DNA from 4 places in the Micromonospora sp. DT63 genome. Region 2 is predicted to be linked to each of the others. Evidence: riboswitches for the same ligand, from Rfam matches in the RefSeq annotation. Region 2 holds a riboswitch; each other region holds the start of a gene.
What was found. Region 2 has a riboswitch for cyclic di-AMP ahead of ACLQ27_RS22095 (C39 family peptidase). Riboswitches for the same ligand answer to the same signal wherever they lie in the genome.

Region 1: it holds a riboswitch for cyclic di-AMP, as region 2 does, so the genes downstream of both, ACLQ27_RS13610 (NlpC/P60 family protein) here and ACLQ27_RS22095 (C39 family peptidase) in region 2, are expected to answer to the same signal.
Region 3: it holds a riboswitch for cyclic di-AMP, as region 2 does, so the genes downstream of both, ACLQ27_RS19615 (coiled-coil domain-containing protein) here and ACLQ27_RS22095 (C39 family peptidase) in region 2, are expected to answer to the same signal.
Region 4: it holds a riboswitch for cyclic di-AMP, as region 2 does, so the genes downstream of both, ACLQ27_RS24250 (transglycosylase family protein) here and ACLQ27_RS22095 (C39 family peptidase) in region 2, are expected to answer to the same signal.

Annotation. Positions count from the first base shown of each region.
Region 1 covers NZ_JBNCKQ010000003.1:281,731-283,907, forward strand. The annotation lists gene ACLQ27_RS13605 (N-acetylmuramoyl-L-alanine amidase) at 1-624, opposite strand, end outside; cyclic di-AMP (ydaO/yuaA leader) riboswitch at 859-995, shown strand; gene ACLQ27_RS13610 (NlpC/P60 family protein) at 1,009-2,049, shown strand; gene dcd (dCTP deaminase) at 2,110-2,177, opposite strand, start outside.
Region 2 covers NZ_JBNCKQ010000006.1:119,244-121,420, forward strand. The annotation lists gene ACLQ27_RS22090 (hypothetical protein) at 1-575, shown strand, start outside; cyclic di-AMP (ydaO/yuaA leader) riboswitch at 859-1,000, shown strand; gene ACLQ27_RS22095 (C39 family peptidase) at 1,234-2,076, shown strand.
Region 3 covers NZ_JBNCKQ010000005.1:118,571-120,747, forward strand. The annotation lists gene ACLQ27_RS19615 (coiled-coil domain-containing protein) at 17-1,084, opposite strand; cyclic di-AMP (ydaO/yuaA leader) riboswitch at 1,090-1,221, opposite strand; gene ACLQ27_RS19620 (cation diffusion facilitator family transporter) at 1,363-2,177, opposite strand, start outside.
Region 4 covers NZ_JBNCKQ010000007.1:53,691-55,867, forward strand. The annotation lists gene dinB (DNA polymerase IV) at 1-70, shown strand, start outside; gene ACLQ27_RS24245 (hypothetical protein) at 187-546, shown strand; gene ACLQ27_RS24250 (transglycosylase family protein) at 640-1,332, opposite strand; cyclic di-AMP (ydaO/yuaA leader) riboswitch at 1,332-1,476, opposite strand; gene ACLQ27_RS24255 (peptidoglycan-binding domain-containing protein) at 1,937-2,177, shown strand, end outside.

The sequences.
Region 1 (2,177 bases), on a different contig from region 2:
GAAGACCTCGTCGGCGAAGGCCGCCGCGGCGTCGGCGCTGTCCGCGCCGGCGTACCGGGCCACCGCGCCGTACCAGGTCGCGGGGTCGGTGCCGGCACCCACCGGGGCGCCCACCTCCCGTTGGTACGCGGCCAGCAGCGCCGCCCCGCCCCGAATGTTTGTCGTCGGGTCGCTGCGCAGCGCCTCGGGGGCGGCCCCGGTCAGCGCGGCGGCGGCGTCGACGGTCTGCAACGCGGCGGTGGGCGGCGCGGGATCCGTGGCCGTTGCGGGTGCCATGGGGGCACGGGAGTCGTCGCCGCGCGGATCCTCGGCGCCGGCGTCGTGGTGGCCGCGCGCGGGTAGGGCGGCCACGTGGCGGGCATCGGTCAGGTGCATCGGTCCGTAGCCGCCGCTGGTGCTCGGGGTGCCGGCGTTGCTGTCCCAGCGGGACTCCAGGTAGGAGACCCCGAGCAGCACGGCGGTCGGCACGCCGTACTCGGTCGACGCGGCGGCGTACTGCTGCTGACGGTCGGCGGAGGGTGCTGCGGAGGCGGTGCCGGCGCTCAGCGGTACGGCGGCCGTGGCGATGACCACCGCGACCGCGAGCGATGCGCGCCGGCCGGCGGACAGGGTTGGACTTTCCATCGAACCCCCTAGATTTGACTGGTAACTGTGTCGTCACCTTCGCGCCGGTCGGGAGTCTGCGTCAATACCTTTCCATATATCAAACTGCATCGAAAGAAACCTTCACACACGCTCGGTGATCTCTTCCAATCGGTACGGAGTGTCACGGCCGCACGGGTTGCGGATCGGTAACGGCCGTCTCTACTCTGGTCATTTGTCGGCCCGGTAGCAGGTCCGCCCATCCCGGGCGGTAACGGACCGACACCGCCGAGTCGCTTTCGAGCGAGCCGGGGACCCAGGTTCCCCCGGGGTGAATCCGCAGCCAATGCGGTAGGGCGCCAACTTCCCGCCCGAACCCGTCAGCTAACCCGGTAGGCGGTCGGGAAGAAGGAGTACGGAACCCCGGTGGCCCTCCATGCCCCGCGGCCGTCGTCCGAACGGTCGGCCCCGGCCGACCCGACGTCGACAGTGCCGCGTCCACGCTGGTCCCGCTTCACCACCGCCCTCGCCGCACTGGTCGGCGTTGCCGTCGTCCTGACCGGCAGCGCCACGGCGGCCCACGCGGACCCGTCCGTCGCCGAGATCGAGCGCCAGATCGACGCCGACTGGAACAAGCTCGAACCGGTAATCGAACGGCACAACGCCACCCGCGCGGACCTGGCCGCCAAGCGCAAGCAGGCCGACGCGCTCGCCGCCCGCATCGCGCCCCTGGAGCGCCAGGTCGACGCCGCGATGAACAAGGTCAGCGCGCTGGCCGTGCGCGCGTACATGGGCGAGAACCTGTCGACGGTCAACACGATGCTCGGCAGCCGGTCGCCCGGCGAGGTGGTCGGGCAGCTCGAAATGCTCGACCGGTTCGCCCACAACCAGCAGCAGGACGTCCGGCAGGTCGCCGATCTCCGCGACGAGCTGGCCCGGCAGAAGGCGCCGCTCGACGAGATGGTGGCCCAGCTGACCCGGACCGAAGCGCAGCTGGCGGCGAAGAAGAAGCAGATCAACGACGAGATCGACAGGCTGCAGAAGCTGCGCCTCAAGGTGTACGGCAACGGCGGCGGCGGTCCCCTGCGTCCGGCGCCCTGCCCGGCCAGCTACCCCGGCGGCGGCGCGGGCATTGCGGTCAAGTTCGCCTGCGCTCAGATCGGCAAGCCGTACGTGTGGGGCGCCGAGGGTCCGAACTCGTACGACTGCTCCGGGCTGATGCTCGCCGCGTGGGCGAAGGCCGGTGTGTCTCTGCCGCACAACGCCGCCGCGCAGAGCCGGGTGACCAAGAACGTCAGCAGAGGTGATCTGCGCCCCGGTGACCTGGTCTTCTACTACAGCGACATTCACCACGTCGGCATGTACGTCGGCAATGGCTGGGTGGTGCACGCCTCCCAGGCCGGTGTGCCCATCAAGATGAAGAAGGTCGACGACGGGCCGATCCACAGCTACGGCCGTCCCGGCTGACCGACGCCGGACACAGCGAGGGCCCGTCGCGATCTCGTCGCGGCGGGCCCTCGTCGTGCGTCAGCGCGTCGGCCAGGCACGCCAGTTCTGCCAGGAGCGGCTCGGCGTCGGCCCCCGCTGGCCCTGGT
Region 2 (2,177 bases):
GCCGGTACGCCGAGGAGGTGGCCGTCGCCGCGACCGGCGCCGCCAGGACGGCACGGCGGCGACGCGATGCCTGGCTCACCGCTCAGGAACACGTGGAGCGGGCCTGGCTGAGGTACGACGAGGCGGACACCGCCGCCCGCCGCTTCGTCGGCTCTGGCGCGCTGCCCACTCCGCGCACCCCGCGGACACCCGCCGAGTACGCCTGCCGGGAGCGCTACCTGCACCGTGCGGCGATGGCGGCGTACTGGCGGGGCGATCTGACCATGGCGCAGCTCAGTGACGTGTTCGCCCACCGGCGCGGCTGGGATTCCCGGCGGCACCCGGCCGAGCAGGAGGTGCTGCTCAGCCGGGCGATCCGGGACGCGAGACTGGCCGACTACCAGGCCGCCGCCACGGCGGAGCGGGCCGCCTGGCGGGACGCGGAACTGGCCGCCGAGTCGGCGCGCACCCTTGCCGAGGAGGCGTACGCGGCAACGGCGCGGCTGCGGCCCAGCCCGGCCCTCGCCCGACCCGGGGCGAGCGGGGCGTCCCGTCCCGCCCCCGTGGCACGGTGGCGCCCGGCTAGCGCGAGTTGAGCCTGATCCGTTACGTGAGCCCGGTCACGTCGTTCGGAATTCGGGCGTCCGACGCGTTGTGCTCGATATTTCCCGTGATTGTGGCGCGTTATCGGCGGCCTGTCCGGTTGTCGCCCGTAGGCGTCTCCGTAACCGGTTGTCCCATCGAGTCACATCATCGGCAATACGCGCAGAAATTGCTGCACCGAATCGGGTTTACGCAGGCGAACCTGGCTTGGCAGGCTGCGAACAGGCCAGTAGTGTCGTCCCGTCCGGTGCGGTAACCGATCGCAACAGGCGACGCCGCGCCGACCCGCTCAATCGTGATTAACGAACCGGGGACCCATCAGTAAGTCTGGGGTGAATCCGCGAGCCACGGCCCGCGGTAGGGCGATCTTCCCGCCCGAATCCGTCAGCTAACCCGGTAGGCGGTGTCGGAAGGAGTTCCAAACCCGTGCAGCACCTTTCCACCCCTCGGTTGTTCCCACGCCTCCACGGCGCAGCGGTGCCCCCGCTCATCCGTCCAGTGACGGTGAGCTGACCCCCGGGTCATCGCCTTTCCCGCCCGGTCCCGCCGGGCGTTTCCCTGAGCGGTTCACCATCCGCGGACCACTGTCCGCGCGCTGGCGCCTGCCCGGATACCGGTCCGGCCCGTGGGTGTGCCGCTCTCCCCCGATCCGTGGAGGACCCCGTGAAGCACACCATGCAGCGTCAGCTCCGTCGCCTGGCGACCGAGCGCCGGTACCAGATCGTCGCCACCTCCGCCGCGGCCCTCGTGATCGCCACGACCACCGGCGCCCTGCTCACCGGCGCCGACGACGCGCCGGCCAACCACCGCACCGCGACCACTGTCGCCGAGATGCGCAGTGACACCGCCGTTCCCCTCGGCGACGCGCGCGACGCGTCCCCCAGCGCCGCGCCGACGACCGCCGCCCCAGCCACCAGCGCCGCGTCGCCCGCCGCCAAGGCCAGCGCCAACCCGGACCTGACCCGCAAGCCGCAGCCGCCGAAGCCGCCCGCGACCAAGGTGCTCGACTACGACTACGAGGCGCAGAACACGTACTACAACTGCGGCCCCGCGGCGACCCGCAACGCGCTCAGCGCCACCGGCATCGACCGCACCCAGGAGGAACTCGGTGCCGAGCTGGGCACCACCGAGATGGGCACCAACTCGGCCGAGGACACCACCCGAGCGCTCAACGCCGAGGTGAAGGGCTCCCCGTACCGGACCCGGATGTTCGCCGGCACGCCCAGCCCGGCCCAGATGGACCGGCTCCAGGCCGATGTGGTCAAGGCCATCACCGACGGCCGGGGCGTGGTGGCCAACGTCGTCGGCGACGCCACCGACACCGACGGCGGCTGGCACTCCTACGGCGGCGGTCACTACGTCGCTGTCGTGGGGTACAAGGACAACGGCCGGACCGTGCGGATCGCCGACTCGGCGAACCCGGCCGACCCGTCCTACTGGATCACCACGATCGACCTTGCCAACTGGATGGCCACCCGCGGGTACTCCGCCTGACCCAGGCACGTAGACCGCCGCGGGCGTCGTCCCCCACAAGGGGCCGGCGCCCGCGGCCGCATTCCGGCAGCCGCCATCGACGACTCTCGTACCCGGCCGCG
Region 3 (2,177 bases), on a different contig from region 2:
CCGGCCACCGACAGGGTCAGTACACCGACAGGTGTACGTGGTTGGTGTGGTCGCTGGAGGGGTCGCCGTTCCCCCCGCTGTACGACTTCCACCCGCTGCTGGGCAGCCAGATCTGCCTGTACCAGATCACGTAGAGCACGGCGAGCCGGTCGGAGTTGCGGATGAAGTAGGCGGCCAAGTTGCTGCCGTACGTCTTGTCGCCGCCGGTGGCGTCCCCGCCGAAGCCGCCCTTCTGCGCGGCGAAGTCACAGGCCCGACCCTTCGGGTGTTCGCCCGAGCCGCCCGAGCGGTGACAGGAGACGTACCGGGTGAAGCCGGCGGCCTTCGCCTGGTTGAGGGCGTGCAGGGTGCGGGGGGTGATGCAGCCGCTGGCCGGGGTGGGGTCGTTGATGCTGCACGACTCGGACGGCCAGGAGCCGTCGGAGTTGCGCGGCGCGGGCTGGGCGTTGGCGGTGGAGGTGCCCCGGTTGGAGCTGGTGTCGGCGGCGGTGGTGCGCGGCTTGCTGGTGGCCACCGTCAGGGCCCGTTCGGCCTGCTCCTTGCGCTTGGCCATCACCTCGACCTGCTTGCGCTGCTCGCGGATCTCGCCGTCCAGGGCGGTGCGGGTGCGGTTGGCCTCGTCCCGGGTGGCGTGCAGGTCGCGCAGCACCCGGTCCTCGTTGGCGGCCACCACGTCCAGCGCGGCCGCCCGGTCCATGAAGCCCTCGGGGGTGTTGGTGTTGAGCAGCGCCGAGACGGTGCTGAGCCGGCCGGTGCGGTAGGCCACGCCGGCGATCTCGCCGACCTTGCCGTTGCGCACGGTCATCTCGGCCTCGGTGGTCTTCAGCTTTGCCGCGAGTTGCTGCTGTCGCTGGACGGAGGTGTCCAGGGCGCGCTTCGCGTCCAGGTAGCCCTTGCTGGCGGCCTCCAGTTGGGCCCGCAGCGCGGGGGTGCCGCCCTCCTCGTCGCCGTCGGGTGCCGCGGCGGCCCGCAGGCCGCCGGGGGGAGCGGCGGTGGCGGCGCCCACCGGGAGGGCGACGCCGAGGGTGACCATCATGACGATCAGTGCCGCGAGTCGGGCGGCGGGTGGTCGTGCTGGTGCCACTACGCATGTCCTTCCGTCAGCCGCCGACCGGGTTAGCTGACGGGTTCGGGACGGAAGATCCCTACCGCTGACGCGGATGCACCCCAGGAACATGGTTCCCCGGTTCACCCTCTCGGGTGATTAGGCGGCGGCCGCCACCGGCGCCGGGAGGGCGCCGCCGGGTGGTGGCCGGGGACGAGCCTACCGGTGCAGGTGGGGCGTGTGCAGTCGATGTGACGGAAGGTGTCCGCGCCACCACCCAAAATGACTGCTGAACGGTCATTTCGTCAGGTAAGGGATCACCACTCGATCGAACCGCAGGCGTCCGGGGCGGCGCCGGGCTCGATCTGGAGCGTGGCGTGCTCGATGCGGAAGTCCTCCCGCAGGGCGCTGCGCGCCGCGGTGAGCACCGCGCCGACCTCCCCGCCGGGCGCCATGATCAGGTGTGCGGAGGCCACCTCCATGCCCGAGGTGAGCGTCCAGACGTGCAGGTCGTGCACCTCGACGACGCCGGGCACCGCGGCCAGTCGGTCGTGCACTGCGGTGACCTGGAGGTGTTCCGGGGCGGCCTGCACCAGGATGCGGACGGCGGCGCGGCCCAGCCGCCAGGTGCGCGGCAGGATGAACACGCCGATGGCGACCGCTACCAACGGGTCGGCCCACCACCACTCGGTGACCGCGATGAGCAGCGCCGCGCCGATCACGCCGAGCGAGCCGAGCAGATCGCCGAGCACCTCCAGGTAGGCGCCCTGGAGGTTGATGCTCTCCCGGGCGCCGGCGCGCAGCAGCGCGAACGCGACCACGTTGGCGAGCAGGCCGAGGACGGCCACCGCGAGCATCGGGCCGGTCAGCACCTCGTGGGGGTCGCCGAACCGCCCGATCGCCTCGATCAGCACGTAGACCGCCACGCCGGAGAGCAGGACGGCGTTGGCCAGGGCGGCGAGCACCTCGAGGCGGTAGAGCCCGAAGGTGCGCTGCGGGTCGCCGGTGGCCCGCCGGGTGGCGGTGATCGCGGCGAGCGCCATCCCGATGCCCAGCACGTCGGTGAACATGTGCCCGGCGTCGGAGAGCAGGGCGAGCGAGCCGGTGTGGAAGGCGGTCACGCCCTCGACCA
Region 4 (2,177 bases), on a different contig from region 2:
GGCGGCACTCACCCGGGCGGTGCTCCTCGGCCGGGACCCGGGTGTCGAGATGCCGCTAGTGCCGGACTGAGCCCCGTGTGGGGGGCCGGCCAGCTGCGACCGGAGACACATCACAGCAGGTCGACGGTTTAGCCGGCGGCTCACGGGTGACCCTTGGGGGGGAACAGCCTGACGAGGGGGGCCACCATGTCCGACGACACCAGCAACCGACCGAGCCGGCACGCCGAACGCCCGCACGACGTGACCGACCCCCTGCTCTGGCAGTTGGCGGTCGACGTGCTGAGTGCCCACGAGCCCGACGAGGAGGGCCACTGCCGCAACCTCCAGTGCGCCGGCCAGTCCTGGCCGTGCTCGGCCCGCGCGGGTGCCGAGCAGTCGCTCCGGCTGGCCCGCAGGACTCCCGGCGCGGTCGAAATGACCATCGGCGGTGACGACGCCGGCACGGGCTGGCCCGGCGAGGCCGCGGCACCCGCCGGCCGGTGGGACCGCAGCGCCAACGCGGTGGCGTCGCGCCGGGAGTCGAGGGCCTCCGCCCCCGCGGCGTAGCCGCGACGACACCCGTTGCTCAGAGGCGATCAGCGCCCGACGAACGACCGAACGCTCGGCCGGTGACCCGGCCGAGCGTTCGTGTGTCGTACGTCAGAGGGCGAGCCGCTGACCCGGGAAGATCAGGCCGGCGTCGGCGCCGATCAGCTGCCGGTTGCGCTCGTACAGGGCCTCCCAGCCGCCCGCCTGGTGGTGGCTGTCGGCGATCTCCGACAGGGTGTCCCCCGGCTTGACGACGTACGTGTCGCCGCCGGCCGCGGGGGCGGTGCGCTCGTGGTTGCGGGTCGCCGGCCGGTCGCCGCGCGACGACCGCTCCTTCGGCGCGGTGGACCGGTCCTTCGGCGCGGTGGACCGGTCCTTCGGCGCGGTGGACCGGTCCTTCCCGGCGGTGGACTTCGAGGACTTCGCGGCGGAGCCCGACGAGCCACCCTTGCGGCCACAGGTCGGCCACGCGCCGATGCCCTGCCCGTCGAGCACCTTCTCGGCGATGGCGATCTGCTCGCCGCGGCTGGCCAGGTCGGCGCGGGCGGCGTACTTCTTGCCGCCGTAGCCGGCCCAGGTGCCCTGGGAGAACTGCAGGCCGCCGTAGTAGCCGTTACCGGTGTTGATCTTCCAGTTGCCGCCGGACTCGCACTGGGCGATCGCGTCCCAGTTGACACCGGCCTGGGCCGGGGCCGCGGGCCCGAAGAGGGCGACGGCGCCGGTGACCGCGCCGACGGCCAGGGTGCCGACGGCGACGCGGCGGGTGGTGACCCGTCGATGACGGGGCGTGTAGACAGACGTCATGTGTGGTTCCTCCACGCCGGCGAGGTGAGCTGTCGGGTTCGGGCCGAGGAGCCCGGCCGCACGGTGGCGGCTTCACCCCGAGGTGACATGCACCGAGGAACGTGGGTCCCCCGCTCCTGCCCGGGGTTCTGGTATCCGACGACCGGGGGCAGGATTTGGCGTTGCCGGTCGTGGTGTCCACGGTGGTGGACTCGACCGACGGTAGGCACGGTCGGTGACCCTCGCCCAACGCTTGTGAACTTGTTCACCGGTGCACGCGGGGCGCCTCTGCCAGCGGTTGCGGACGACGCGCGGCTGTGCACCGACCATGATGGACCGATTCCGATCAGGCCCGGATGTCACCGTCCGTACGCAGCCCGGAGGTGATGCGACGGAGCAGTTCGACGTGTCCGGGCGACGCGGAGGACCGGGTGTCGTGACCGAGAGCGGAGTAGACCACCCCGGCTGGGACCGAGGGCGCGCGCCCACACCGGTGGGCGGGTGGCGCCGCCCTCCTCGTGCGCGCTCCTTGCGAATTGACGTTCGGGCAGGAAACCGTAGATCGGCGGCCGCGATGCTCGAAGACGCACCGGGTCGATCCCGGTAACCTTCCCAGGAGGAGAGCATGTCGATCCACCGGAGCCGCATCGGCCGCCGCAGCGCCGCCGCCACCCTCGTGACCGTCCTGGCCAGCGCCGGCCTGACCCTGCTCGCACCGACCGCCGCACAGGCGTCCAGCCCCTGCACCAGCCTGACCTTCTACCGGGTCGGCGGCTATCCGGGCGGCGCGGACATGCACGTGCCGACCATCGGTTGGCAGACCGGGAACAAGCAGTGTTATCTCACCTACGGCCACTCGAACTCGG